Regions from separate parts of the Pseudooceanicola aestuarii genome, predicted to be linked through region 2. Evidence: riboswitches for the same ligand, from Rfam matches in the RefSeq annotation. Region 2 holds a riboswitch; each other region holds the start of a gene.
The links. A riboswitch is a leader RNA that binds a small molecule or an ion and turns the genes downstream of it on or off. The one in region 2 is predicted to bind cobalamin.
Positions count from the first base shown of each region.

Region 1: another riboswitch for cobalamin. It lies ahead of G5A46_RS03395 (CbtB domain-containing protein); the one in region 2 lies ahead of nrdH (glutaredoxin-like protein NrdH).
Region 3: another riboswitch for cobalamin. It lies ahead of G5A46_RS07485 (TonB-dependent receptor plug domain-containing protein); the one in region 2 lies ahead of nrdH (glutaredoxin-like protein NrdH).

Region 1 covers NZ_JAAFZC010000001.1:731,018-740,579, forward strand. The annotation lists gene smc (chromosome segregation protein SMC) at 1-2,868, opposite strand, end outside; cobalamin riboswitch at 3,096-3,311, shown strand; gene G5A46_RS03395 (CbtB domain-containing protein) at 3,348-3,536, shown strand; gene G5A46_RS03400 (CbtA family protein) at 3,541-4,239, shown strand; gene G5A46_RS03405 (hypothetical protein) at 4,312-4,812, shown strand; gene cobW (cobalamin biosynthesis protein CobW) at 4,844-5,905, shown strand; gene G5A46_RS03415 (GNAT family N-acetyltransferase) at 6,027-6,485, shown strand; gene cobN (cobaltochelatase subunit CobN) at 6,487-9,562, shown strand, end outside.
Region 2 covers NZ_JAAFZC010000002.1:593,462-603,023, reverse strand. The annotation lists gene G5A46_RS15695 (TRAP transporter large permease) at 1-229, shown strand, start outside; gene G5A46_RS15690 (pseudouridine synthase) at 303-869, opposite strand; gene G5A46_RS15685 (hypothetical protein) at 1,361-1,795, shown strand; gene putA (bifunctional proline dehydrogenase/L-glutamate gamma-semialdehyde dehydrogenase PutA) at 1,857-5,381, opposite strand; gene G5A46_RS15675 (Lrp/AsnC family transcriptional regulator) at 5,510-5,971, shown strand; cobalamin riboswitch at 6,115-6,308, shown strand; gene nrdH (glutaredoxin-like protein NrdH) at 6,419-6,640, shown strand; gene nrdI (class Ib ribonucleoside-diphosphate reductase assembly flavoprotein NrdI) at 6,649-7,065, shown strand; gene nrdE (class 1b ribonucleoside-diphosphate reductase subunit alpha) at 7,134-9,215, shown strand; gene nrdF (class 1b ribonucleoside-diphosphate reductase subunit beta) at 9,365-9,562, shown strand, end outside.
Region 3 covers NZ_JAAFZC010000001.1:1,580,006-1,589,567, forward strand. The annotation lists gene G5A46_RS07465 (TetR/AcrR family transcriptional regulator) at 1-490, shown strand, start outside; gene G5A46_RS07470 (helix-turn-helix domain-containing protein) at 545-1,099, opposite strand; gene G5A46_RS07475 (hypothetical protein) at 1,220-1,807, opposite strand; gene G5A46_RS07480 (HNH endonuclease) at 1,899-2,867, shown strand; cobalamin riboswitch at 3,140-3,342, shown strand; gene G5A46_RS07485 (TonB-dependent receptor plug domain-containing protein) at 3,480-5,384, shown strand; gene G5A46_RS07490 (ABC transporter substrate-binding protein) at 5,378-6,253, shown strand; gene G5A46_RS07495 (FecCD family ABC transporter permease) at 6,250-7,233, shown strand; gene G5A46_RS07500 (ABC transporter ATP-binding protein) at 7,230-7,988, shown strand; gene G5A46_RS07505 (LysR family transcriptional regulator) at 8,074-9,018, shown strand; gene G5A46_RS07510 (RidA family protein) at 9,009-9,494, opposite strand.

The DNA of each region.
Region 1 (9,562 bases), on a different contig from region 2:
GTCTTCCTCGGCGCGCAGGTTGACGGCGCCCAGGGCATCCCGCTGGCGGCGCAGCCGGGTCACGTCGGCCTCCAGCGCGGTGACCCCCGGCATCTTGCCGACCTCGGCGTCGAGGCTCTGGAGCAGCTCCTTCGGTGACATTTCCAGCGCCTCGGCGATGCGTTCGGCGGCGGTTTCAACGCCCTCCTGCGCGGCATCGGCGCGGGCATCGGCACGGGCGCGGGCCTCGCGCGCCTCCGAGGCGGTGCGCTCCGCCTCCCGCTCCGCCTGCACAGCGTCGCGCAGATGCGTCTCCGCCACCGACAGCGCATCGACGGCATTGGCCTTGCGCCCCTCCGCCACGGCGATCTGATCGCTCAGCGTGGCATGGCGATCGGCCAGCATGTCGGGCAGATCGCGGGCTTCGGCCAGATCGGCCTCCGCCTCGCGGCGGCGCTGGTCAAGCTCGGAAATCCGGCTGTCGGCGCTTTGCAGGCGGGTGCGCCAGCTGTCGGTTTCAGTGACGATCTCCCGGCTGCGGCGGCTGCGGGCCTCGCCTTCGCGGCGCAGCTCGTCATGGGCGGTGCGCAGGGCCATCATGTGGCCGCGCGCGGCATCCACCGCCGTCTTGACCGCGTCCAGCGCGGCGCGCGCGGCGTCCAGGTCAGGCAGAACCTGCATAGCAGCCTCGGCCTCGGCCAGCTGTTCGGCGGCGGCTTCTGCATCCGCTTCGTGACGCGACACCGCCAGGCCAAGGCTTTCCAGCCGGCTTTCGGCCAGGGTGCGATCCGCCTCTGCGCGCGAGAGTTTGCGCGCCGCATCGGCCAGCTGTCGATCGGCATCGGCGCGGGCCCGGCGGGCGGCCTTGTCGGCCTCCGTCAGGCGGGAGAGGTCGGCGGCCAGCGTCTCGTGCGCGGTACGGGCGGCGGCGGCGCGGGTCTCGGCCTCGGCGGCCTCCTGGCGCAGGGTGGTCAGGCGGTTGATCTGCTCCAGCCGCAGGGCGGCGGCCGATGGCGCGTCCTCTGCCCAGGCGCGAAACCCGTCCCAGCGCCACAGATCCCCCTCCTGGCTGACCAGGCGCTGACCGGGGCGCAGCGCGGATTGCAGCGCCGGGCCGTCCTCAGCCGCGACCACCCCGATCTGGGCAATGCGGCGAGCGAGGACCGGCGGCACGGTGACGAAATCGGCCAGGGGGGTCATGCCCTGCGGCAGCTTCGGCGCCGCGTCGTAATCCGCCAGCGCCACCCAGCCGGAGGGGCCATCCGCCGCAACCAGCGGCACGCGGAGATCGTCGGCCAGCGCGGCGCCCAGCGCCTTTTCATAGCCCGGCGCCACCTTCACGGCGTCCATCACCTGCCCGCCCTCGGCGGTATCGCGGCGCACCAGCCGGTCCAGCGCCGCGACCTCGGCCTGAAGTGCGCTGACCTCCCCTTCGGCGCCCGAACGGGCTGCGCGGGCCTCGGCCTCCTGGGTCTGGCATTCGGCGCGCGCCGTGTCGGCCTGCGCCAGGCCGGTCTCAGCAGCTTCGGCCGCGGTACGGGCCGCGCCTTCCTGTGCTTGCAACGTCTCGAAAGTCTCGGCCGCGCGGGTCACGACATCGCGGCTGTCGGCCATGGCGCGGCGGGCTTTCTCCGCCTCTGCCTCGCTGCGGGCAAGGGTGCGGCGACTGTCGTCCAGCCAGCGCCGGGCGGATTGGTGACGGGCCGACAGGCGAGCGGAATCTTCGGTCTTTTCGGTCAGCTCCCCCTCGCGATCCGACAGCGCGTCCGAGGCGGCTTTTGCCTCCTCCGCAGCCTGCGCCAGCCGGGCATCGTGCCCCTCGCCAGCCCGGGCGAGGGCGGCGGCTTCCTCGTCCAGCCGGGCGATGGTCTCTTCGGCATCGCGGTTCAGACCCGTTTCCCTGTCGCCGTCACGGGACAATTGGGCGATCCGCGCGGTCAGGTTGGCAATCGCGGTCTCCGCACGGGATTGTTCTTCGGTCAGGGAATCGCGCTCCACCTGCAACCGTTGCAGCAGGGCCCCGGCGATGGCGTCCTCTTCGCGCAGGGGGGGCAGCGCGGCCTCGCAGACCTCGCGGGCAGCCTCTGCCTCCCGCGCCAGGCGTTCGCCCTGCGCGGCGACGGTCATCCGGTCGCGCAGGATCGCCTGGGCCTCGTTGCGGGCTTCCTCCGCTTCCTTCCAGCGCCGGTAGAGCAGCATCCCCTCCACCTGGCGCAGTTCCTCGCCGATGGTGCGGTAGCGTTTCGCCTGCCGGGCCTGCCGTTCCAGCTGGGCGATCTGCTGAGCCAGCTGTTCGACCACGTCATCGACGCGGGCCAGGTTCTGCTCGGCCCCTTTCAGCTTCAGCTCCGCCTCGTGGCGCCGGGCATACAGGCCCGAGATCCCGGCAGCTTCCTCCAGGATGCGGCGGCGGTTCTTCGGCTTGGCGTTGATCAGTTCCGAGATCTGCCCCTGCCGCACCAGCGAGGGCGAATGCGCCCCGGTGGACGCATCGGCAAACAGCATCTGCACATCGCGCGCCCGCACGTCCCGGGCATTGGCCTTGTAGGCACTGCCGACGTCGCGGGTGATGCGGCGCACGATGTCCAGCTGGTCACCGTCGTTGAACCCGGCGGGCGCCAGCCGCTCGGAATTGTCGATCTGAAGCGCGACTTCGGCGAAGTTCCGGGCCGGGCGGGTGGCGGCACCTGCAAAGATCACGTCCTCCATGCCGCCGCCACGCATCGCGGTGGGGCGGTTCTCGCCCATGACCCAGCGCAGCGCCTCCAGCAGGTTGGATTTGCCACAGCCGTTCGGCCCGACCACGCCGGTCAACCCCGTCCCGATGATCAGGTCGGTAGGATCCACGAAGGATTTGAACCCCGTCAATCTGAGTCTGGAAAAGCGCAATGTCGTAGCCCCGTGTCTGTGATCGCCGATTCCGGTCGTTCCCCGAAAGTCCCCGCCCAACGCCCGCGTGTCAACGCGCGGCGCCCAGCATCTGCGGCGTGCCAGGGCCTTATCCACAAGATATTGCGCATTTCGACTGCGGTTTCCCGCCGATCCCGCAGCGTCATCGCTGCTGCCGCGCTGCCGCTGGCCCGGCGATTCACCTTGACGCGGCGTGCAGCTTCGCGCCAGAAACGAAGCTGTACGGTTCCCCCATGGGCGCAAAGCGTCCGGGGATGAAACGGGAATGCGGAACGGGCGACCCATCTCGGGGCCCCAAGCCGCAGCCGCCCCCGCGACTGTGAAGCGGTAGCGGGCCTGAACGCGCCACTGGAGCCATCCGGGAAGGCCAGGCCACGCAAAGACCCGCCAGCCAGGAGACCGGCCGTGCATCGGAAACCTGCAACGCTGTCGGGTGTGACAGCAAAAGGAGAACTGACATGACGACCCAAGTCCAGGCCCAGGGCGCCCAGCGCACCAACGCCACATCGACCTCCACCTTGGTGGGGGCCATCACCGCCATGCTGATCGGCGCCGCCATCATCGTCCTTGCGGGCCATGTGCAGGCCGCAACGCTGCATGACGCGGCGCATGACGTGCGTCACGCCACCGGCTTCCCCTGCCACTGATCCGATGATCGGTCGCATTCTGACCAGCGCGTTGTTCGCTGGATTTGCAGCGGGGCTGATTGCCGCCGCGCTGCAATTGGCATTCGTGCAGCCCGTGCTGCTGCACGCGGAACTCTACGAAGGTGGAGAGTTGGTGCATTTCGGCGCCGATCCCGTCTCGGCCCATCCCGATATCGGCGGCTTTGACGCCATGCGCGACGGGCTGAGCGTGCTGTTCACCACCCTGGTCTACACCGGCTATGCCCTGATCCTGGTGGCGCTGATGGCGCTGGCGGCAGAGCGTGGCGCACGGGTGGATGCGCGGACCGGGGTGCTGTGGGGCATCGCGGGCTTTGTCGCGGTGCATTTCTGGCCCGCAGTCAGCCTGCCCCCGGAACTGCCCGGCGTCGCCGCCGCCGACGTGACCCTGCGCCAGATGTGGTGGCTGGGCACCGTTGCGGCCGCGGGGGTGGCGATGTGGCTTCTGGCCTTCGGCCGCGGCTGGGCCGCCTGGGGCGCCGCGATCGTGCTGCTGGCCGCGCCACATGTGATCGGCGCGCCGCATCCGGATGTCTTCACCGGGCCCGTGCCGCCCGAACTCGGGGGCCTCTTTGCCGGGCGCGCGCTTGGCGTCGGGCTGGCCGCCTGGGTGCTGACCGGGTGTTTCGCCGGCTATTTCTGGCAACGCGAAGGGCAGGTCCAGCCTGCCCCCCGCGCCGCCTGATCCGCCATTCCGACCGGGGCGTGCACGCGTCCCGGCCGCGACAGGAGGCCCGGCAGGTCCGGGCATGATCCCATGAAGAATTCCCTGTTCCTGTTCATCATCGGCCTGTTCTTCGGCGGCGGTATCGGATTTCTGACCGCCTCGGCCACCGGGGCGCAGCTGGAACCCGCCCATGACCATTCCGCCCATGGCGCGCCCCATGACGACAGCGGCGCGCTGCATGGTACCATGGCGGGCCATGACCACGACAGCCTGCTGGAGAACGGCGCGCCCGTCTCGGTCACCTTCGCTGCCACGGCGGAGGGTGCGGGCGGCGTGAACCTGCAGATCCGGCCCGAAGGCTTCACCTTTGCCCCCGAGGCGGTGAACGCCGCCCATGTCACCGGCCAGGGTCATGCCCATGTCTATGTGGACGGGGTAAAGATCGTGCGCGCCTACGGCCCCTGGGTTCACCTGCCCGGCCTCGCCCCCGGAGAGGCCGAAATCCGCGTCACCCTGAATGCCAATTCTCACCAGCAGCTGGCCACCGAAGGACAGCCGGTGGAGGCCCGGCAGATCGTCACTATCGACTGACGCCGCCGCGCCCAACCAGATCGGAGCCCCCATGCCCGCCAAAATCCCCACAACCGTCATCACCGGCTTTCTCGGCGCCGGGAAAACCACCCTTGTCCGCCACATGCTGCAACAGGCCAACGGCCGCCGCATCGCGCTGATCATCAACGAATTCGGCGACCTGGGCGTGGATGGCGATATCCTGAAGGGCTGCGGCGACGAGACCTGCCGCGACGAGGACATCATGGAGCTGTCAAACGGCTGCATCTGCTGCACCGTGGCGGAGGATTTCATCCCCACGATGGAGGCCCTGCTGGCCCGGCCCGACCGGCCCGATCACATCGTCATCGAAACCTCCGGCCTGGCCCTGCCGCAGCCGCTGATCCGGGCGTTCAACTGGCCCGCGATTTCTACCCGCGTGACGGTGGACGGCGTGGTCACCGTGGTGGATGGCAAGGCCGTGACCGAAGGCCGGTTCGCCCATGACGAGGGCGCGGTAGACGCCGCCCGCGCCGCCGACGACAGCATCGACCACGAAACGCCCCTGTCCGAATTGTTCGAGGATCAGCTGGCCTGCGCCGACATGATCGTGGTGAACAAATCCGACCTGATGACAGGGGCGGAGTTGGAGACCACGATGACCCGCCTGCGCGCCGGTGCGCGGGACAGCGTGCAGATCCTGTCCTCTGCCATGGGTGTCCTGCCGGTGGACGTTCTGCTGGGCATGAACACCGAGGCGGAAACCGACATGGCAGCCCGGCACGAATTGCATCACCACCACCATGACGACCACGACGGGGGCGGTGACCATCATCACCACGATCACGACCATGACGCCTTTGAGAGCTTTGTGGTCACACGCGGCGAAATCGACGATCCGCAGGCCTTTGCCGATCAGGTGGCCGGTGTGATCCGCGATCACGATATCCTGCGGCTGAAGGGGTTTGCCGCCGTGGCGGGCAAACCCATGCGCCTGACCCTTCAGGCGGTGGGGCCACGGGTGCAGACTTACTTCGACCAGCCCTTCGGCAGCGCGCCGCGCGACACGCGGCTGGTGGTGATCGGCCAGTCCGGGCTGGACCGTGCCGCCATCGAAACGGCGCTGACCGCCTGATCTCTCGGCCATACAGGCGGCGAGCGGGGCCGCGACGGGCTGGCATTCGGGTCGGTGGGTGCCGGTCAGCCGGGCATAGGGGAAAACCCGGGCAGATTTGAAGAAAGATGAGGGAGCGCGCATGATCCTTGTGGAACCGAATGACCCGTTGTCGGCAGAGGCCTCGGCCCTGCTGGACGCCTCGCAGGCGCTGATGCGCCGCCTGTACACGCCGGAGCAGAACAATTTCCTGTCCCATGCGGAGCTGGCCAAGCCCGACATCCGGTTCTTCACCGCCCGGATCGGGACGGAGACGCTGGGCTGCGCCGCGCTGAAGGTCTTTGCCGAATATGGCGAGGTCAAGAGTTTCTTCGTCACGGACGCGGCGCGGGGCCGGGGGATCGGCGCGGCCCTGATGCGCCAGATCGAGGACCAGGCCCGGGCAGAGGGTCTGTCCCTGCTGAAGCTGGAAACCGGCGATGCGCTGGCTGCGGCGGTGCGGCTTTATTCCCGCCACGGCTATACCCGCTGCGGGCCTTACGGGGATTACGAGGAGAACGGATCCTCCGTCTTCATGGAAAAAACGCTGGAGTCCGCCTGACATGCATCTGCTGGCCGCCACCCCCGGACGGATCGACGACGGCACAGAGGCCGTGGATCTGACCCAGACCCCCGCCGACCTGGTGGTGATCTCGGCCGCCGATACCGAACTGGCCGCCCTGTCCGCCGCGCGGGCGGAGATGGATGCGCCGCCGGGGCTGCGGCTGGCGCAGCTGACGAACCTGACACATCCGATGTCCGTGGACCTGCACCTGGACCAATGCGCCACCCGGTCGCGGCTGGTGGTGGCGCGGGTGCTGGGGGGCATGGGCTATTGGCGCTACGGGATGGAACAATATGCCGCCCGCCTCCATGCCGCCGGCGTGCCCTTTGCCGCGCTGCCCGGCGATGACAAGCCCGACCCGGAACTGCGGGCGCTGTCGACCGTGGGGGATGCGGATTACCATGCGCTCTGGTCCTTTCTGACGGAGGGCGGGCCGGCAAATGCCACCGGGTTCCTGACCCATGCCCGCGCCATGCTGGACGGCGGCGCGCGGCCCGCGCCGGCGCGCCCGCTGCTGCGCGCGGGGCTCTATTGGCCGGGGCTGGACCAGCCCGACCTGGCGCAGCTGCGCGCCACCTGGACGCCGGGCGCGCCCTGCGTGCCGCTGGTCTTCTACCGGGCGCTGGTGCAGGGGGCGGGGCTGAACCCGATCAACCGGCTGGTCAAGGCGCTGCTGCGCGCCGGGCTGAACCCCCTGCCCGTCTTCGTCGCCTCGCTGAAGGATCCGGTCTCCGCCGCCACTCTGGAGGCGCTGTTCCACGAGGTCGCCCCGCAGGTCATCCTGAACTGCACCGCCTTTGCCACCGGATCGCCCGACGGGGCCGATAATGGCGCCAACCCGCTGGCCGCCCCCGCCGCCAATGCCGCGCCGGTGTATCAGGTGGTGCTGGCCGCCTCCTCCGAGGAGGTCTGGGAGGAGGGGCTTTCAGGGCTGTCCGCCCGCGACATCGCCATGAATGTCGCCCTGCCGGAAGTCGATGGCCGCATCCTGTCCCGTGCCGTCAGCTTCAAGGATCAGGCCTATTTCGACGACGCCACCGAATGCCCCATCGCCACCTATCGCGCGCGGGGCGACAGGATCGATTTCGTCGCCCGGCTGGCGGCCAACCACGCCGCGCTGCGCGCCACCCCCGCGCCGCAGCGCAAGGTGGCCTTGATCCTGGCGAATTACCCGAACAAGGACGGACGGCTGGCCAACGGCGTCGGCCTCGACACGCCGGCGGCGACGGTGCATGCGCTCTCCCTGCTGGCGGCGGAGGGCTACGCCATCACCGACGCCCCCGTCGATGCCGATGCGTTGATGCGCGCGGTGCTGGCCGGACCGACCAACTGGCTGACCGACCGGGCGCAGCGGGACGGCGGGGTCTTCCTGCCGCTGTCCGACTATCGCGCGGCCTTCGACGCCCTGCCCTGGGACGTGAAGCAACGGATCACCGACCGCTGGGGCGCGCCCGAGGACGATCCCTTTTTCGTGTCGGGTTCGGACACGTCGGAGGCCCCCGCCGTCGGCGGGTTCAAACTGTCGATCCTGACCCATGGCAATGTCGTCATCGGCGTGCAGCCCGCACGGGGCTACAACATCGACCCGACCGACAGCTACCATTCCCCCGATCTGGTGCCGCCGCATGGCTACCTGGCCTTCTACATCTGGCTGCGGCAGGTCTTCGGCGCGCAGGCGCTGGTGCATATGGGCAAGCATGGCAATCTGGAATGGCTCCCGGGCAAGGCCATCGCCCTGTCGGACACCTGCCTCCCCGAGGCGGTGATGGGCCCGCTGCCCCATGTCTATCCCTTCATCGTCAACGATCCGGGCGAGGGCACACAGGCCAAGCGCCGCGCCCAGGCGGTGATCGTCGATCACCTGACCCCGCCCCTGACCCGCGCCGAAAGCTATGGCCCCCTGCGCGATCTGGAAGCGCTGGTAGATGAATATTACGAGGCCGCGGGGGTAGATCCGCGCCGCATCACCCATCTGCGCCGGGAGATCCTGACCCTGACCGCCGCGACCGGCATCGACGCCGACGCCGGGTTCACCGGCGAGGAAGAAAGCGATCTTGCCCGACTGGATGCCTGGCTGTGCGATCTGAAAGAGGCGCAGATCCGCGACGGGCTGCATGTCTTTGGCCAGTCGCCCGAGGGACGGTTGTTCCGTGATCTGGTGCAGGCGCTGGTGCGGATCCCACGCGGCGATGGCACGGGGGGCGATGCCGCCCTGCCCAGGGCCCTGGCCGCCGATCTGCGGCTGGAATTCGACCCGCTGGATTGCGACCTGGCAGCGCCGTGGACCGGGCCACGCCCCGATCTTCTGGCCGGGCTGACGTCGGACAAGTGGCGCAGCGCCGGAGACACGGTGGAACGGCTGGAGCTTCTCTCCGCCCGGTTGCTGGCGCCGCTGATGCCCGCGACACCCCCTGTCACAGAGACTGAACCAGAGACGGATACAGGCGAACTCACCCCGCCCGGTCCCGCCTCCGCCGCCGTGCTGGACGCAGTGGCCCGCCACGTCGCGCCGACCCTTGCGGCCTGCGGCCCGGCCGAAGGCGCGGGGCTGCTGACCGCGCTGTCGGGGCGTCACCTGGCGCCTGCGCCCTCCGGCGCGCCGACACGCGGACGGCTGGACGTGCTGCCGACGGGGCGCAACTTCTTCTCCGTCGACAGCCGTGCGGTGCCCACGCCGACCGCCTGGGCCCTGGGCTGGAAATCGGCCAACATGCTGATCGAACGGCACTTGCAGGATCACGGCGACTGGCCCCGCACCATGCTGCTGACCGCCTGGGGTACGGCCAACATGCGCACCGGCGGCGATGACATCGCGCAAGCCATGGCGCTGATGGGGGTCAAACCGCAATGGGATTCCGCCAACCGCCGCGTGACCGGGTTCGAGATCCTGCCCCAGATCGTACTGGACCGGCCCCGCGTGGACGTGACGCTGCGCATCTCCGGCTTCTTTCGCGATGCCTTTCCGCAGCTGATTGCGCTGTTCGACAGCGCCGCCCGTGCCGTTCAACTTCTGGACGAACCGGAGGAGGTCAACCCCGCCGCCGCCCGCCACCGTGCAGGAGAGGGCCCCGCCC
Region 2 (9,562 bases):
GCCGATGTGCGCGATCTGGTTCGGCATTCTGGTGGTCAAGATGGCAGAGTTCTGCCTGATCACCCCGCCGATCGGGCTGAACTGCTTTGTCGTGGCGGGCGTCCGGCCGGAGGTTTCGGTGCAGGATGTGTTCCGCGGCGTGATGCCCTTCTTCGTGGCCGATGCGCTGACCATCGCGGGGCTGGTGGCCTTTCCGCAGATCGTGCTGTGGCTGCCGTCGCTGGCGTAGGACCGCGTTGCACCAGATTGAAAAGGCCCGCCATTGTGGCGGGCCTTTTTGCTGTGGGGGGTCCAGTTTCCGGTCAGCCGGGCCCGGGTTTCGGGGCGTCGCGCCAATTGCCGGGGGTCAGCCCGTCCAACCGCCATGGCCCGATGGCAGCGCGGATCAGGCGCAGGGTGGGGTGGCCGACATGGGCGGTCATGCGGCGCACCTGGCGGTTGCGGCCTTCGGTGATCTGCAGTTCGATCCAGCAATCGGGCACGGATTTGCGCTGGCGGATGGGCGGGTTGCGGTCCCACAATCCCGGTGGCGCATCGATCCGGCGCAGGCGGGCCGGGCGGGTCGGGCCGTCCTTCAGGGTGACGCCCTGGCGCAGCGCGTCCAGCGCGGCCGCGTCGGGCAGCCCTTCGACCTGGACCCAATAGGTCTTGGGCCATTTGTGCCTGGGATGGGTGATCCGGGCCTGAAGCCGGCCGTCGTCGGTCAGGATCATCAGCCCCTCGCTGTCACGGTCCAGGCGTCCGGCGGGGTAGACGCCGGGCAGGGCGATGAAATCCGACAGGGTGCGGCGGGGTGTGCCTTCGGTGCCGCGATCGGTGAATTGCGGCAGCACGTCGAAGGGCTTGTTGAACAGGATGGTGCGGGGCATTACGGCTCCTTCTCTGGTTCCGCCGTAGCAGAGCACGCGGTGCGGCGGAAGCGAATGCGCCCGATCGCGACCTGCCTCTCCGCCTGCGGTGTCACGAAATTGACAAGTCGCGCGGCTATCGCAGGGGGACAACACCTTTTCGTTCGGGGGGCGACATGGCCCAGATTTCACCTTTGATGTTCGTACTGGATTGTCTTTTTGCGCCGCGCCGGGGCGGTGCCATCGACCGTGTGGTGCGGCGGCTGACACGCGGCTGACACAGGTCTGATGGCCGTCGGTGCCCAGGGGGCTGTGGCCGGAAAGACTCAGGTTGCCGCGATAAATGTCAGGTCTGATTGACGATTTTTCGATCTTGTGGATAACTCGAACAAAAAAAATCAATTTCGAGTGGTAATTCACATGCCCTATTCTACGTATACCCCGCGGCCGGGCAGCGCCGCTGGTTCCGTCGTGGTCAGCCGTCTTTCCGGTGGAGAGATCGGATGAGCCCGATGGCCTTTCTGCGACAGATGCCCCTGTTTCGTCCGTTCTGGCCGCTGCGCCGGGCTTCGATCGAGGGATTGCGCTTCACCCTCCCCGAGACGGATCGCGGTGATCTTCAGGACCTCGCCCTGACGGATCGCGTGCGCAATGCCTTCGAGACCGACCCCCCCAATCCGACAGAAATACAGGTGTTGCGGGCCCTGCTGGAAAACCCCGGCGCCACCGCGCTGGAGCTGAGCCGCGCTTGCGGCTGGATCGGCACCACCTGGCAGGTCTACCTGGCTACCATGTGCCGCCGCCGCCGAGACCTGTTCTGGCCAGGCGAGGCGGCAGCGGCGGAAACCGGGATCGAGATCACGGCAATTGCGGAATACGATGCCGTGTCTTCCAGGTTCCGGCTGCATGACGACCTTGACGATTTCTTTCGTCGGATGGTGGCCTGACGGCGGGCCGTTCCCGCCGTCGTTCTTTGCTGAATTGCGGGCGCGGATCGGGTGACGCGGCTCAGGCCGCGTGCCCATCGGCGGGTGCCGGGTCTGCGCCTGCCAACAGCACCGCATTGCCGCCTGACGCGGTCGTGTCGATGCAGACATGGCGTTCCAGCACACAGCGCGGGCCGATGTCGGCCTCGTCCAGCAGTGGCAACAGCGCGCCTGTGCCAGCCGCCAGCGCCTGCCGCCAGGGGCGCAGGCTGTCTGCCGTTCCGGCCAGCGCCACGGCGTCGAAACCGGTCAGATCTTTCAGTACCTCGGGCGACAAACGTCTATCCAGGCAGCCCGCGCCGGTCGCGCCCGGACACAGGGTCAATGTCGCGCAGCCGCGCGCCTGTGCCGCCTGCGCCTGCCGCGTCGCATTGTCCAGATCCGGCCCCAGGCACAGCACCACGCCGCGCGGGAACAGCGACAGGCGGTTCGATTCGCCTGTCGGGCCGGGCAGGTCCGTCACCTCCAGCGGCGCGGTGCAGGGGCGTGGCAGGGCGTCCAGCGCCTGCTGCACCGCCGTGGCATCCAGTTCGGCAACATCGCCGCCGTCGCCCGCATCCTCCGCATCTGCGCGGGGCAGCGCGGTAAAGCGCGGCACGTAGTTTGGCCCGCCCGCCTTGGGCCCGGTACCGGAAAGACCCTCGCCGCCAAAGGGTTGCGATCCGACAATGGCGCCGATCTGGTTACGGTTCACGTAAAGGTTGCCAACCCGCACCCGGTTGGCCACATGTTCCACGCGGTCGTCAATCCGGGTGTGCAGTCCGAAAGTCAGCCCGTAGCCAGAGGTGTTTACCGCGTCGATCACCTGATCGAGCTGGCTGGCCCGGAAGGTCGCCACATGCAGAACGGGGCCGAAGATCTCCCGCTCCAGATCCGCCATGCCCGCGACGCGGATCACGGTGGGGGCGATGAAATGGCCGGTGTCCGGGGCAGCGACCGTTTTCATCACGCGGCCCTCGGCCTGGGCCTGAGCGACATGTTCGGCAATGCCGGCCTGGGCGCGGGCATCGATGACGGGGCCGATATCGGTGGCCAGATCCCATGGGTCGCCCAAGGCCAGCTCCTCCATCGCGCCGTAGAGCATTTCAAGGAAGGCGGGCGCGATATCCTCTTGCAGGTAGAGCAGCCGCAGCGCCGAACACCGCTGGCCTGCCGATTGGAAGGAGGAGATCACGATATCGCGGATCGCCTGTTCGGGCAGGGCGGTGCTGTCCACGATCATCGCGTTCAACCCGCCGGTTTCCGCGATCAACGGGGCGGTGGGGGCGCTGGTGGCCAGGGCGCGGTTGATCCCCTGTGCCGTGGCGGTTGAGCCGGTGAAGCAGACGCCCGCCAGGTCAGGCGTTTCCACCAGCGGCGCGCCGACCTGCGCGCCGGTGCCGGGAAGCAATTGCAGCACCGCCCGTGGCACGCCGGCCTCATGCAGCAGCGACACGGCGCGATGCGCGATCAGAGGCGTGGCGTCGGCGGGTTTGGCCAGTACGCCGTTCCCGGCCGCCAAGGCCGCGGCGATCTGCCCGGTAAAGATGGCCAGCGGGAAATTCCACGGCGAGATGCAGGTAAAGACGCCACGCGCATCATGCTGCAAGCCGCCGATGCGGGTGGCATAGTAGCGCAGGAAATCCACCGCTTCGCGCAGCTCTGCAATGGCGTCGCGCGGGGTTTTTCCGGCCTCCCGCGTGAGAATGGCGAAGATCTCGCCGAAATGCGCCTCGTAAAGATCGGCGGCGCGGGACAGGGTTCGCGCCCGCTCTGCCCCCGTGGCAATCGACCAATCGGTGGCGGCGGCCTGGGCGGAGGCGATCTCTTCGGCGGTGGTTTCCGCGACATGTCCCACGATATCGGACGGATCGGCAGGGTTGATCAGCGGTTGCGGCGCGCCGCCCGTCGCCTCCACCGCCAGGAGCGGCGTGGCGGTCCATTGGTGGCGGGCAAAGGGGGCGCGGGCGGTCTCGATCTCGGCCAGGTCGGTGGTGTCGTGCAGATCCCAGCCCCGGGAATTGGTCCGTTCCGGGGCGAACAGGGCCTCGGGTGCGGTGATATGCGGTTGCGGCTGGTCCTTTTCCGCCTCCCAGGCGGCAAAGGGGTCGGCGGCGACAACGGCGGGGGGCACGTCCTCGTCCACGATCTGGTTCACGAAGGAGGAGTTGGCCCCGTTCTCCAGCAGCCGCCGCACGAGATAGGCCAGCAGATCGCGATGCGCGCCAACGGGGGCGTAGATGCGGCAGCGCGTGCCCTCCGCCTTTTTCACGCGGCGATGCAGAACCTCCCCCATGCCGTGCAATCGCTGAAATTCAAAGCAATCGGTGTCAGGCGCCATGGCGCGGATGGCGGCGACGGTATGGGCGTTGTGGGTGGCGAATTGCGGGTAGATCCGGTCGGTCATCGCGAACAGCCGCGCGGCACAGCAGATATAGGACACGTCGGTCGCCGTCTTGCGCGTGAAGACAGGGAAGCCGGGCAGCCCCTCCACCTGCGACCGCTTGATCTCCGTATCCCAATAGGCGCCCTTGACCAGCCGGACCATGATCCGGCGGTCATGTTTGCTGGCGACGGCGTGCAGCCAGTCCAGCACCGGCGCGGCCCGTTTTCCGTAGGCCTGCACCACCACGCCGAACCCGTCCCAGCCGGCCAGCCGGTCGTCGGACAGCACGGCCTCGATCACGTCCAGCGACAGGTCCAGGCGGTCGGCCTCTTCTGCGTCGATGTTCAGACCCATGTTGTGTTCCTTGGCCAGCAGGGCCAGATCCAGGGCGCTGTCTACCAGTTCTGCCATCACGCGATCCCGTTGGCCGACCTCGTAGCGGGGATGAAGTGCGGACAGTTTGATCGAAATGCCGGGGTTATCGCGGATATCGGCGGAGGTGGCGCGCGCGCCCAGGGTGCGGATCGCATGGGCATAGGAGGCGTGGAACTTGGCGGCGTCACGGGCGGTCAGCGCGGCCTCTCCCAGCATGTCGTAGGAATAGGTGTAGCCGTTGGCCTCCATCCCGCGCCCGCGTTTGATTGCGCTTTCAATGGTTTCGCCCAGAACGAACTGGTTGCCCATTTCGCGCATGGCGGCGCGGACTGCGGTGCGGATCACCGGCTCTCCCAGGCGCTTGACGGCGGAATGCAGGATATGCGCCATGCCGCGCGACCGGTCGTCATCCAGGACCTTGCCCGTCAGCATCAGCGCCCAGGTGGAGGCATTGACAAGGGAAGAAGACGATTTCCCGAGATGCTCCCCCCAGGACGAAGGCGCGATCTTGTCGTCGATCAGCTCGTCGATGGTTTCGGCATCGGGCACGCGCAACAGCGCCTCTGCCAGACACATCAGGGCGATTCCCTCGGAGGTGGACAGGCCATATTCAGTCAGGAAAACTTCCATCAGGCCGGGCCGGTCGTCGCCTCGGATCTCCTGCACGAGATCGCGGGCGCGGGCGGTGATTTCCTCGCGCAGGGCGGGGGAGGGTGCGCTTTGCGCCCGAAGGGCGTCGATCACCTGCGCTTCGGGGGCGCGGGTCAGGTCACGGATCTGGCGGCGAAGGGTGGAAAGATCGGTCATGGCGGGCCTCGGCAACAGGGGTTTAACCCAGTGTCGCAGAAGTGACGCGGGCGTGTTGCCTTGATCTCCGAAAATTTCAGGTGATATGACTTCTCTGGGGTGGATATTCAGACCTATAGGTGTGCGATATGTCCGAAAGCAGGCAGCTTGACCGGTTTGATCGGAAGATTCTTGATATTCTATCGAACGAAGGGCGGCTGCCCGCCACGGATCTGGCCCGGCGCATCGGCATGTCCAAAAGCCCCTGCCAGGCCCGTCTGAAGCGGTTGCAGGACGATGGTGTCATCCTGGGATTCCGGGCCGTGCTGGACCCGGCCGCCCTGCGCCGCGCGCATGTCGCCTTTGTGGAGGTGACATTGTCCGACACGCGGGAGGCGGCACTGCGCGCCTTCAACGCGGCTGTGCGTATAGTGCCCGAAATAGAGCAATGTCACATGATCGCCGGATCCTTCGATTACCTTCTGAAGGTCCGAACGGAGGATATCGACAGCTACAGGCGCGTTCTGGGAGAGGTCGTCTCGGCCCTGCCGCATGTGGAGAGCACATCGACCCACGTCACCATGGAGGCGGTCAAGGATTTGGCGTTCTGAGCGGAAAATTTTTTTTTCGTACTGGACGCGACGGGGGTTTGGGGGGAAAAGGCATGCCTTTCCCGGGGCTTCCAAACGTGTATGCCATCACCGGGCTACTTTCCTCCGGAACTCCATATATTGACACTCCCCTGGCATTGGCGTCTATATGATGTTGTCTTGGTGCCCGGAAATCGTTTCGGGTGAAAATGGGAAGCCGGTGAAATGCCGGCGCTGCCCCCGCAACTGTGAGCGGCAAGCCCGAACCCGTTGATCCACTGGCGGATGTGCCGTCGGGAAGGGGGGGACGGGTGTTCGAGCCGCAAGCCAGGAGACCTGCCGGGACACAAATTTCGAGACCGGACGGAGGGTCCGGGGACATCGCATCAGCCGGGGCCTGGACAGGGCCGCGGCGGTCGGCGTCTCTGCCCCGAAACCCGGAAAATGCTGCTACGACCGGAGACCCCGATGACCATCACCGTCTATTCCAAACCCGCCTGCGTGCAATGCACCGCCACCACCCGCGCGCTGGCCGCGAAGGGGCTAGATTACGACCTGGTCGACCTGACCGAGGACGCCGAGGCGCTGGCGCGCGTGACCGAATTGGGGTATCGTCAGGCACCTGTCGTGATGGCAGGCGACGATCACTGGGCCGGTTTCCGCCCCGACAAGATCAACGCGCTGGGCTGAGGCCGGCCTTGGGCGGGCTGGTCTACTTCTCCTCCCGATCGGGGAACACGCATCGTTTCGTCGCCCGCCTGGGGGTGCCGGCCCAGCGAATCCCGATCACCCCGGGGGAGCATATGCCCGCCCCCCGCGCGCCCTTTGTGCTGATCACGCCCACCTTTGCGGATGGGCAGGGGCGGGGCGCGGTTCCCAAACAGGTGATCCGGTTCCTGAACGACCCGGGCACACGGCAGCATCTCCGCGGCGTCATTGCCGCGGGCAACCGCAATTTTGGGGCAACCTTTGCCCTGGCGGGGGATGTGGTGGCACGCAAATGCGGCGTGCCGGTCCTTTACCGGTTCGAACTGGCCGGAACGGACACCGACATCACCCGCGTCACCGAAGGACTGGACAGGTTTTGGAAGACGCAATTCTCGACCGCGATCTGAGCGACGCCGCACCGGCCAAGGCCGTTCCCACCGAATGGCAGGGGTTGGATTACCACGCGTTGAACGCGATGCTGAACCTCTATGACGAACAGGGCAAGATCCGGTTCGATGCCGACCGGCTGGCCGCGCGGCAATATTTCTTGCAGCACGTCAACCAGAACACCGTTTTCTTTCACTCGCTGGAGGAAAAGCTGCGCTATCTGGTGGAGGAAGGCTATTACGAGGCAGAGGTTCTGGACCAGTACGACAGCGCCTTTATCGCGCGGATCTGGGATGCCGCGTTCAAGGCCAAGTTCCGGTTCCCGACTTTCCTGGGCGCCTTCAAGTATTACACCAGCTACACGCTGAAGACGCGGGACGGCAAACGCTATCTCGAGCGGTTCGAGGATCGCGTCGTCATGGTCGCCCTTGCCCTGGCACGCGGGGACGAGGCGCTGGCGATGGGGCTGATGCAGGAAATCCTGGCCGGCCGGTTTCAGCCGGCCACGCCCACCTTCCTGAACGCCGGCAAGGCGCAGCGGGGGGAGCTGATCTCCTGTTTTCTGCTGCGGCTGGAAGACAACATGGAAAGCATCGGGCGCGGTATCAATTCCGCCCTGCAATTGTCCAAGCGCGGCGGCGGCGTGGCGCTGATGCTGACCAACATCCGCGAATACGGAGCCCCGATCAAAGGCATCGAGAACCAGTCCTCCGGCGTGATCCCGGTGATGAAGCTGCTGGAAGACAGCTTTTCCTACGCCAACCAGCTTGGCGCACGGCAGGGCGCGGGCGCGGTCTATCTGAACGCGCATCACCCTGATATTCTTAGGTTCCTGGATACCAAGCGGGAGAATGCGGACGAAAAGATCCGGATCAAGACCCTGTCTCTGGGCGTGGTGATCCCCGATGTGACCTTCGAGCTGGCCAAGAAGAACGAGGATATGTACCTCTTTTCCCCGCATGACGTGGAAAAGGTCTATGGCTGCGCCTTCTCCGACATTTCGGTCAGCGAGAAATACGCCGAAATGGTCGCCAACCCCAAGATCCGCAAGAAGAAGATCAACGCGCGCGCGTTCTTCCAGACCCTTGCCGAGATCCAGTTCGAAAGCGGCTATCCCTACATCATGTTCGAGGACACGGTGAACCGCGCCAACCCCGTGAAGGGGCGGATCGCCATGTCGAACCTGTGTTCCGAGATCCTGCAGGTGAACGAAGCGTCCGAATTCAACGACGATCTGGGGTACAAACATCTGGGCACGGATATCTCCTGCAACCTCGGCTCGCTCAATATCGCGCGGGCCATGGATGGCGGCGATCTGGGCGCGACCGTGGATACTGCTGTGCGGGCACTGAATGCCGTGTCGGAAATGTCGTCGATCGATTCCGTGCCCTCCGTGCGGCGCGGCAATGATGAAAGCCATGCCATCGGCCTGGGTCAGATGAACCTGCACGGGTTCCTCGCGCGGGAGCGGATCCATTACGGATCGCCCGAAGGGATCGATTTTACCAACATCTACTTCGCCACGGTTCTTTATCATTGTCTGCGTGCCTCTAGCACCTTGGCGCGGGAAAAAGGGCGCAGTTTCGCGGGCTTCGCCGACAGCAGCTATGCGGACGGCAGTTTCTTCGACAAATATGTGGCCCGCGACTGGCTGCCGGAAACCGCGGCGGGTGCGGAGCTGTTCACCCGTTTCGGCATCACCGTTCCAAGCCGCGCCGACTGGACCGAACTGCGCGAGACAGTGATGCGCGACGGCCTTTACAACCGAAACCTGCAAGCGGTGCCGCCGACCGGGTCGATCAGCTACATCAACAATGCGACCTCCTCCATCCATCCGATCACCGCCAAGGTCGAGATCCGCAAGGAGGGCAAGATCGGCCGCGTCTATTATCCGGCGCCCTACATGACCAATGACAACCTGGAATATTACCGGGATGCCTATGAAATCGGTCCCGAGGCGATCATCGACACCTATGCCGCTGCGACACAGCACGTGGACCAGGGGCTGTCCCTGACCCTGTTCTTCAAGGACACGGCCACCACGCGCGACATCAACAAGGCGCAGATCCACGCATGGAAGAAGGGGATCAAGACGATTTACTACATCCGCCTGCGCCAGATGGCCCTTGAAGGGACAGAAGTGCAGGGCTGCGTGTCCTGTTCTCTCTGATCTCGAACGTTGGGCTGGCGGGGCGCCTTGGGGGTATTCCCAAGTGCCGCGCCGGCTGTACCTGAAAATGCCGCAGGCCTGACCTTTCTATACCCATCTTCACGCGCCTGCGACCGACCCCATTACACCGCCCGCCAAGGATCGTCCCGATGACCGACACTGCCCGCCCCGTCCCCCGCGCGATCAACTGGAACCGGATGCAGGACGACAAGGACCTGGAAATCTGGAACCGGCTGACCGCCAACTTCTGGTTGCCGGAGAAGGTGCCACTGTCCAACGACATCCAAAGCTGGTCCCAGCTGACCGAAGAAGAGCAGCGCCTGACCATCCGCGTCTTCACCGGACTG
Region 3 (9,562 bases), on a different contig from region 2:
GAAACAGGATCTGATCCTGGGCGTCTACCAGCAGCTCGCCGACCAGATCATCTGCGCCCTGACCGCAGCGCCCACCGACAGGCCCGACATTCCCGCCGCGCCTGATTCGGGCAACGCCGGCGATGCGGGCGCGCGGGTGCTGCGCTACTTGCGCAATTACGTCGATTTCTTCTGGGCCGATGCGGATCGGGCGGTGTTGTTCGAATACCTGTCCAACGTGCCTCTGATCGCCACCCCCGAAATCGCCGAGGTCTTTCGCCCGCTGCGCACCTACAACAATGCCCTGTTCACGGAGGCCCAGGCCCAGGGCATCCTCAAGCCGCTGGACCCGCGCTCCATGGCAGGGTTCGCCGGGGGCGGCATTCGGAACGCGCTGAAATGGCACCGGGCCTCGTCCCGCCCGCTGACGGCGGAGAAAAAGGACGACATCCTGCGCATGTGCTGGTCCGCCATTGCCGCCGATCCCACCCGGTTCCCCGACGCCGCCTGAGGCCGGGGGCGTACCGGTCCGCGCCTGACGGCCCGTCGGGGCCCGGACGGCGGGTCAATAGACCACGGGGGCGATGACCCAGATCACCACCGCCGGTTCCGGCCCCGGGTTGCGCCAGGCGTAGCGCGCGCCCTGGAATTGGAAGCTGTCCCCGGCCGACAGGTCAAAATGCGTCTCCTCCAGGGTCAGCTGCAACCGCCCCGAAAGGATCAGCCCCCCATCTTCGCGTTCGCCGCCGCCCTTTTGGCCCGCGCTTTCGGCCCCGGGGGCAAAGGTGGATTTGATGATCTCGAACCGGCCATCAAGGCGCGGCGACAGCAATTCCTCCACCAGCCCGGTTTCCGCCGATCCGATGGGTATCCGGTCGGCCGCGCGCAGGACCTGCCCCTGCTCTGCCGGGGACCGGGTGGCGGAGCGGAAGAAATACGACAGCTTGATCCCGTAGAGGTCCGCGATCCGGGCCAGGTCGTCGATCGAGGGGGTGGTCACGCCGCGTTCGATCAGGCTGAGCCATGCCGGAGAACGCCCCAATTTCCCGGAGGCCAGGACGAGGGTCAGTTTGCGCGCTTTGCGCAAGGCGCGAATATCCGGTCCAATCTGCGTGTTCATCGGGTCGGGCCATCCGAGCATTGGTATGGCCATTGAAGCTAGCGCGCCGGGGGCGGCTGGCAAACGGCGCCCGGCTGCCGCGCCATGACCAGAGCGCGTCGGGCGTGCCTATCGAGCCGATCAGGGGGCAACCGGGATAATGTCGTGCAGGCGCCGCGCGGCGCTGTCCCAACGGACGTGCCAGGCGCCGATTGTTCCCGATTTGTTCTTGATCAGATCCCACCGATGCAAGGTCGACCTCCCGTCGTCTGCCCTGGTCTCCGTCTCCGGGTCGAAGGCGGGGGTGCAACGCCAGCGGGTTTCGGCGGCATTGCTGCCGGCGCCTTCGGGAATCAGGCACAGCCCGGTCGCCTTCCCGGCCTGGGCGGCCAGTTGCAACCGGCGCCCGGCGGTCAGGTTCAGCGGTTGACTCAACTCGATGACAACCAGCGGCAAAGCCCCGTCGCGCAGCGCCTCCTCGGCCACGGCAAGGGCCTCCGCCTGGTTGCCCGCCTGCGCCAGAAGCAGCTGCGACGGGTCGATGAAATCCCCCAATCCCAAGGGGTTGAGGGTCTCGTTCCGCCAGGACTCGCGCACCCAGAATAACGGCGTTCCCGCCACCGGCAGCCGGGCCGCACAGATCGCCGCAAAGCACGCCGCCCCGGTGCCGCACATCTCGTGCACACGGGTCGGGCGCGGCGGGAACCGGGACTGAAGGTCAGGCATCATGATCCCGAATTTACCCGCTTTCGGAGCGGGATCAAATCACCTCTGCGCGCCGGCGCACCCGGCCCGGTGCGGCGTTCGGGTCGGGAAAATCGTGAAAATTGTTGCTTTCCGGTGGGATGGCGCTTTCCTGGGCGGCATGGTGAAACTGGTTCTTCTGCACAAGGCCGACTCGATCTACGAGGACGAGCCTGATGTCGTCTACGACTTCCCCCGCGCCTACCTGAAGGACATGCGCGCGGCAGTCGGCGACTGGATCATCTATTACGAGCCGGTCAAGGCCGGGCCGCACGGCTATTTCGCGGTCGCCAGGATATCACGGATCATCCCCAAACCCGGGGTGGAGGGGCGGTTCCTCGCCCTCATGGAAGCGGGCAGTTTCCTGCCTTTCGTCCAGGAGGTGCCCCGGCTGGTGGAGGGCCGTCCGCTGGAAGCCGCGCTGACCCGATCGGACGGCACCCCCGCACAGGGCGGTTTGGTCCAGCGCGCGGTGCGGGTGCTGCCGGAGGCGGAGTTCGCCCGGATTCTGGATCTGGGCCTTCCCCGGGATTTGGAGGCCCTCGAAGCCCGACGCTATGATCCGCGGTCCGCCGCAATGGCGGAGGGGGCGGAACCGTTCGAACGCCCGGTGCTGGAACGGCTGACCCGCCGCGCCTACCGGGATGTCGCGTTCCGCCGCAAGGTCCGGGAGGCCTATGGCTACCGCTGTGCCCTGTCCGGGTTGCGCTTGCGAAACGGTGGCGGGCGGCCGGAGGTACAGGCCGCGCATATCCGTCCCGTCGATCGCAGGGGCAACGATTCCGTGCGCAACGGGTTGGCCTTGTCCGGGACGTTGCACTGGATGTTCGATCGGGGCCTGATCTCGGTCGCGGAGGATTGCGAGACAGTGCTGGTGTCGCGCAACAAGGTACCGGGAGAGGTGATCGACCGCCTGCTGGCCCCGAGCGGCAAGCTGTTGCAACCCGAAGACCCGCGCAATGCGCCCCATCCCGAAAACCTGCGGTGGCACCGGGAGAACATCTTTGGCCAGGTGCAAGGCGCCGGTCCGGCTCCGTGGCATTGACCGGCAGCGCAGCGGAAAACCGCTTTGGCGGTAATCATTCGTCAAGATCTCCGGCGTAGGAACGGGGGCGTCTGCCCGGCCTGCCTGCCCGCCGCCGCCCCATGGTGCCCCACCGCGACCCCGCGCCGCCGTAACCGTAGCCGTGGCCGGATCGTCCCCGGCCGGGTGGCGACCGGGCGTCAACCGGGGGGCAAGCGGGTGCTGATCAAGCGCCGATCAAACGCCGATCCCGGGGGGGCTGATCGCCCCTTGCCCGACGGGGTGGCATGGTCTAGCACTCGGGATGCTTCGGTCCGGGCGTTCGCGCGTCCGGTGAATAGGGAACGCGGTGCGGGTCTGACCCAATTCCGCGACTGCCCCCGCAACTGTAAGCGGAGAGCGACGCCGGACCATGTCACTGTCCCCTCGGGGATGGGAAGACCCGGCACAGCATCGACCCGCAAGTCAGGAGACCTGCCGAAGCCGATCACCCAGTCCGCACGCGGGGCGCGCGCGAGGCAACGGACCTTTTCCGTCGTGGTGGCAGTCGCCTGACCGTCGGCGGGAGCCCCTCCCCCCGTGGGTCGTTCGCAATCGCCATGCGTCGGATCCGGCGCAGGGAAGGGATAGATCATGAGCCTCACCAATCCGACGGCCCGTTCCGCCGTCTCTGTCACCACCTTCATCACCGTCTCAGCCATCGCACTTGCCGCCGCCACCGCCGCGCCGGTGATGGCGCAGGACAGCACCACGGATTTCGCCCTGGAGGACATCATCGTCTCTGCCGGCCTCACCCCGATCGCGGCGGCCCGCTACGGTCGCGCGGCCACGGTGCTGACGGCGCAGGACATCGCCGATCGCGGGCTGACCACCGTGCAGGACGCCCTGCGCGCGGTGCCCGGGGTCAGCGTGAACGCCAATGGCCACAGTTTCACCCAGGTCCGCATCCGCGGCGGAGAGGCCAATCACACCCTGATCCTGATCGACGGCGTGCGCGCGGCGGGCGGGGATGCGGCCTATGTCCTCAGTGGGTTGGAGACGGCGAATATCGCCCGGATCGAGGTTCTGCGCGGCCCGCAATCGGTAGCCTACGGCTCGGACGCCTCGGCGGGGGTAATCAACATCATCACCCGCAAATCCGAGGGGTCGGGATTCTCCTACGGCGGCAAGGTGGAGGGCGGCGCCGGCTGGTCGGCCTCGGGCTACCTGGCATATCGCGGGGCGCAGGGTGGCGTGGCGCTGGGCTTTGCCCGGATGCAGGACAGGGGCTGGGATTATTCCGGGTCCGGCGGGGAACGGGACGGCATCTTCCGCCGGACGCTGACCCTGTCGGGCGATCACGCGGTGGCCGAGGGGCTGACCCTGGGCTTCACCTACCGCCGCTCGGAGGAGGACGGCGACACCGACGCCACCGCCCTTGTGGCCACGGGGCCGGGGGATTACGTGCTGGACGACCCCGCCGCCCAGACCGTGCGGGAGGAGGAAGGCGGCCAGATCTACGCCGATTACACCACGCCCGATGGCCGGCTGTCGGCCCGGCTGGGGCTGGAGCGCACCCGCCTGACGCAGGAGATCAACAGCGGCGCGCCCACCGATCAGGACAGCCGCGCCACCCGGCTGCGCCTGTCCTACGGGTTGGACGGTCCGGTCGCCACCGGGGCGCAGGTGTTGTCCCTGCTGCTGGAGGATGAACACGACAGCAGCACCGCCAATCCCGGCTATGACCGCGACACGCGCTCTGTCGCGCTGGAATATCGTGGCACCTTCGACAGCGGGCTGGATGTGCAGATCGGCGCGCGCTACGATGACAACAGCGTGTTCGGCAACGCCGTGACCTGGAACGCGGCGGCGGCCTACACGCTGGACAACGGGGCGCGGCTGCATGCCTCTGCCGGGGCGGGCGTCGTCAATCCCAGCTATTTCGAGCTGTTCGCCAATGCATGGGGCTATGTCGGGAATCCCGATCTTGATCCGGAACGCAACCGATCCGTCGACCTGGGGGTGGAGCTGCCCCTGGGGCGCGGGGTGGTGGACGTGACCCTGTTCCAGGAACGGCTGGAGGACGAGATCACCGCGGTTGCCACCGGGCCCGGCAGCTACAGCTATGTCAACCAATCCGGCACCAGCCTGCGCCGTGGGGTGGAGGTCAGCGGCCGCTATGACGCGACCGATCAACTGGCGCTGCGCCTGGGCTATACCCTGCTGGACGCCACCAATCCCGACGGCAGCGTCGAGATCCGGCGCCCCCGGCACCAGCTGTCGCTGGGCGCCACCTGGACCAGTGCCGATGGCCGCACCACGCTGGACGCGCAGGCGCTGCATGTCGCAGGCAATGCCGATACGCAATTCTGGGGCAGCTACGCCACCAAGGAATTGCCGTCCTACTGGACCGTGGACCTGGCCGGCAGCCGCCGGATCGGGGACAACCTGCGCCTGACCGCGCGGGTCGACAACCTGTTCGACGCCGCCCATTCCGATGCCTGGGGCTATGCCGGGCGCGGGCGCACCGCCTATGTCGGGCTGGGTGCGGATTGGTGAGGCGCGCGGCCCGTCTTCTGGCGCTGCTGATCACGGTGGCGGCAGCGGCAGGGCCGGGGCGGGCGCTGGACCGCCCCATGACGCCGGGCGGGCAGGGGCCTGCCGCGCCCGGCCGCGTCGTGTCGATCAACCTGTGCACCGACCAGCTGGCGATGCTGCTGGCCGCGCCGGGACAATTGCTGTCGGTCAGCGCGCTCAGTCGCGACCCGCGTTCCTCGGTCATGGCGGCGGAGGCGCGAGCCTATCCGGTGAACCATGGCCGGGCCGAGGAAATCTGGCTGATGGAGCCGGACCTGGTGATCGCCGGCAGTTTTTCCAACCGGGCGAGCGTGGCGATGCTGCGCCGCCTGGGCGTGCCGGTGGTGGTGATTGCGCCGGCCTATTCCCTGGCCGACGTGCCCGACCGCCTGGCAGAGATGGGCGCCGCGCTGGGCCGCAGGGAACAGGCCCGCGCCATGATCCACGAATTCGAGAGCCGGCTGGCCACCCTGCGAGCCAGGGGCGGTGAGCGTCCGCGCGCCGCGCTCTACCATGCGAACGGCTATGCCTCGGGGGACCGGACGCTGGCCGGACAGGTCATTGCCGCCGCAGGCTTCACGAATATCGCGGCCGAGGTCGGCCTGCCCACGGGCGGGCATTTGCCACTGGAGGTTCTGACCATGGCCGCCCCCGACATGGTGATCACCGGGCGGCCCCATCCCGGCGCCGCCCGTGCCGAGGAAATCCTGCATCACCCCGCGTTGCAGGCCCTGCGGCGTCGCGCGGCGGGGGCGGTGCTGACGGATCGGGACTGGATCTGCGGTACGCCACATGTGCTGGACGCCGTGGCGCGGATGCGGGCGCTGCGGCAGGGGTTGGTGGCGGAATGAGGCCGGTCAACCGCATTTTGCTGGGGGTGGTGGCGCTGCTGTGCCTTGCCTCGTTGCTGATCGGCCCGGCGGGCATCGGCTGGGCCGACAGTTTGCGCGCGCTGATCGCGGGCGGGGAGGGGCCGATGACCCTGGTGATGCGCGAAATCCGTCTGCCCCGGATGATCCTGGGGCTGGCGATTGGTGCGTCGTTGGGGTTGGCGGGGGCGGCGATGCAGGGCTACCTGCGCAACCCGCTGGCGGAGCCGGGGCTGATCGGCGTGTCGGCCTCTGCCGCTTTGGGTGCGGTACTGGCGATCCAGACCGGCGCGGTCGCGGTTTTTGCGCTGGCCCTGCCGCTGGCGGCGCTGGCGGGGGCGCTGGTGTCGGTTCTGCTGTTGCTGGCGCTGGCCGGGCCACGCGGCGGGGCGCTGACCCTGATCCTGGCAGGCATCGCGATTTCGGCCATGGCGGGGGCGCTGACCTCGCTTGTGCTGAACCTGTCGTCCAACCCCTATGCCGCGAACGAGATCGTGTTCTGGATGATGGGATCGCTGGCCGACCGCTCAATGTTGCATGTCTGGCTGGCGCTGCCGCTGATGGCCCTGGGTTGGGCGCTGCTGCTGCCGTTGGCCCGCGCGCTGGAGGCGTTGACCCTGGGGGAGGACGCCGCCGCCGCCATGGGCATGGACCTGGCGCGCACTCGATGGCAATTGGTCATCGGCACGGCCTGCGTGGTTGGTGCCGCCACGGCGGTGGCGGGGACCATCGGCTTTGTCGGATTGGTGGTGCCGCATCTGCTGCGCCCGCTGGTCGGCGCCCGACCCGGCGCGTTGCTGGGGGCCTCGGCCCTGGGGGGGGCGGCGATGCTGTTGACGGCGGATATCGCGGTGCGGGTGGTGCTGCCGGGCCAGGATCTGAAACTGGGGGTGCTGACCGCGCTGGTCGGGGCACCGTTCTTCCTGCACCTCGTGCGCAGCACCGGGCGGGCGGAGGCATGAGTTTGCTGTGCCTCGATCGTCTGTCCGTCACCCGGCGGGGACGGGCCGTACTGCGCGATATTTCCCTGTCCGTGCAAGGCGGAGAACTGGTCGGCCTGATCGGAGCCAATGGTGCGGGCAAGACCACGCTGATGCGCGCCGCTCTGGGTTTGATCCCGGCGACAGGCACAAGCAGCCTGGCCGCGCTGTCCCCCGATGCCCGCGCGCGCGCCGCCGCCTGGATGCCGCAGGCCCGCGAAATCGCCTGGCCGGTCAGCGTGGAGGCTTTGGTGACACTCGGCCGGCTGCCGCATGGCGGGCGTAGCGACACAGCCACCGACCGCGCGGCGGTGGCCGGGGCGATTACGCGCATGGGGCTGGACAACCTGCGCCACCGCACCGCTACGCGCCTGTCAGGCGGGGAACAGGCTCGCGCCCTGATCGCCCGTGCCCTGGCGCAGGAGGCGCCGCTGCTGATCGCGGACGAGCCCATCGCCGGGCTGGACCCGGCCCACCAGATCGCCACGCTGGACGTGTTGGCCGCCCTGGCGGAGGAGGGGCGCGGCGTGCTGCTGTCGCTGCATGACCTGGGCTTGGCGGCGCGGCATTGCACCCGGCTGATCCTGCTGGCAGAGGGCGGAATTCTGGCGGATGGCCCGCCGGACCGCGTGTTGACCGATGCGCTGATCGCGCGGGCCTTTCACATTACCGCGTATCGGGCGCAGGGTCCGGAGGGGCCGGTGTTTCAACCCTTGCGGGTGATCCGCGACGATTGACCCTGCTCCGCCGAGGTCAAAAAAACATACCGTCCGGCCGCGCCCTCCCGTACAAGGGTGCAGTGTTGCGCAACCCGGAGCCCGGATGATCAACCTGACCGCTGGCCAATATTTCCTGCATGTCGCCCGCTTCGGCTCCATCCGGCTGGCGGCAGAGCGGCTGCATGTCTCGCCCTCCGCGATCAGCCGGCAGGTGGTCAAACTGGAGCATGAATTCGAGGAACAGCTGCTGGAACGCCGGGCCGAGGGCGTTCGCCTGACCGAGGCGGGGCGCGTGCTGGCCGACCACCTTGCCGTGATCTTCGACCGGATCGACGTCGCCAAGGGAGAGATCGCGGACCTGCGCGACCTGAAGGCGGGGACCGTGTCCATCGCGACGGTAGAGGGGATCACCGATCCCTTCATGTCCACCCACATCACCGAATTCCGCAACCGTCATCCCGGGATCGAATTCCACGTCCGCATCCGGGGGCGCGAACGGGTTCTTGAGGCGGTGGAGCAGCACCTGTCGCAGATCGGCTTTGTCTACGACCATTTCAGCCACGAGGCGATCGAGACGGTCGGCCAGTGGCGGCAGCCGCTTCTTGCCCTGGCCCCGCCTTCGCATCCGCTGACCGACGGGCGGCGGGTCACGCTGGCGGATCTGGCCGATCTGCCCTGCGTGCTGCCGGATTCCAGCTTTGGCATCCACCACCTGCTGAACCGGGCCTTCACCCGGATCGGGCGCAGCCCGCGGCCCATCGTGGTGGCGGACCAGTTTCATTTCCTGATCACTCACGCGATCCGCAATACCGCCATCATCTACCTGCCGTTGCAAGCGGTGATGGGCGAAGTGACCAGTGGCAAACTGGTGCCGCTGAACCTGGATTCGGCGGATTTCGAACACCGCTTCATCTATGCGGTGGTGCGCCGGGGGCAGGTCCGCTCCCCCGCCTGCGAGGCCTTCATCGCCTCCATCCTGTCGGTCTTTGCCGAGGGCGAGAAATCCGATGCCGCATTCCTCGCCCGGATTCGCGCCGCTCAGGGGTGAATTTCGATGGTGATGTCGGCCTCCACCGGGGCGTTCAGGCCCAGTTCGTGCTGGGTCAGGGCGGCGCGGGCGTGTTTGCCGTTTTCCTCTCCCCACAGCGCGACGAACAGGTCCGAGACCCCGTTCAGCACCTTGTGCGGCTCATGGAAGCCCGGCGCGCAGGAGACGTAGCCGATCATTTTCACGATCCGTTTGACGCGGTCCAGATCACCCAGCACGTCTTTCATCATCGCCAGATGGTTGATCGCCATCAACCGGGCGGAGGCGTAGCCTTCCTCGATCGTCAGGTCCGAGCCGACTTTGCCGACATAGGGCAGCACGTCGTTGTCATTCTCGTCCGGCTGGGTGCCCAGTGTGCCGGAGGTATAGAGGATGTTGCCGACGATGACGCCGGGGACGTAATTGCCGATGGGTTTGGGCCTGCGGGGCAGGATGATGCCCATCTCGTTCAGGCGGCGTTCGGTTTCATGTGCCACGGGGGCCTCCGTTCTTGGTTGGCGTCTGCGGTGCCAAATTAGGCAGTTTGCGGATGACCGCGAGGGCG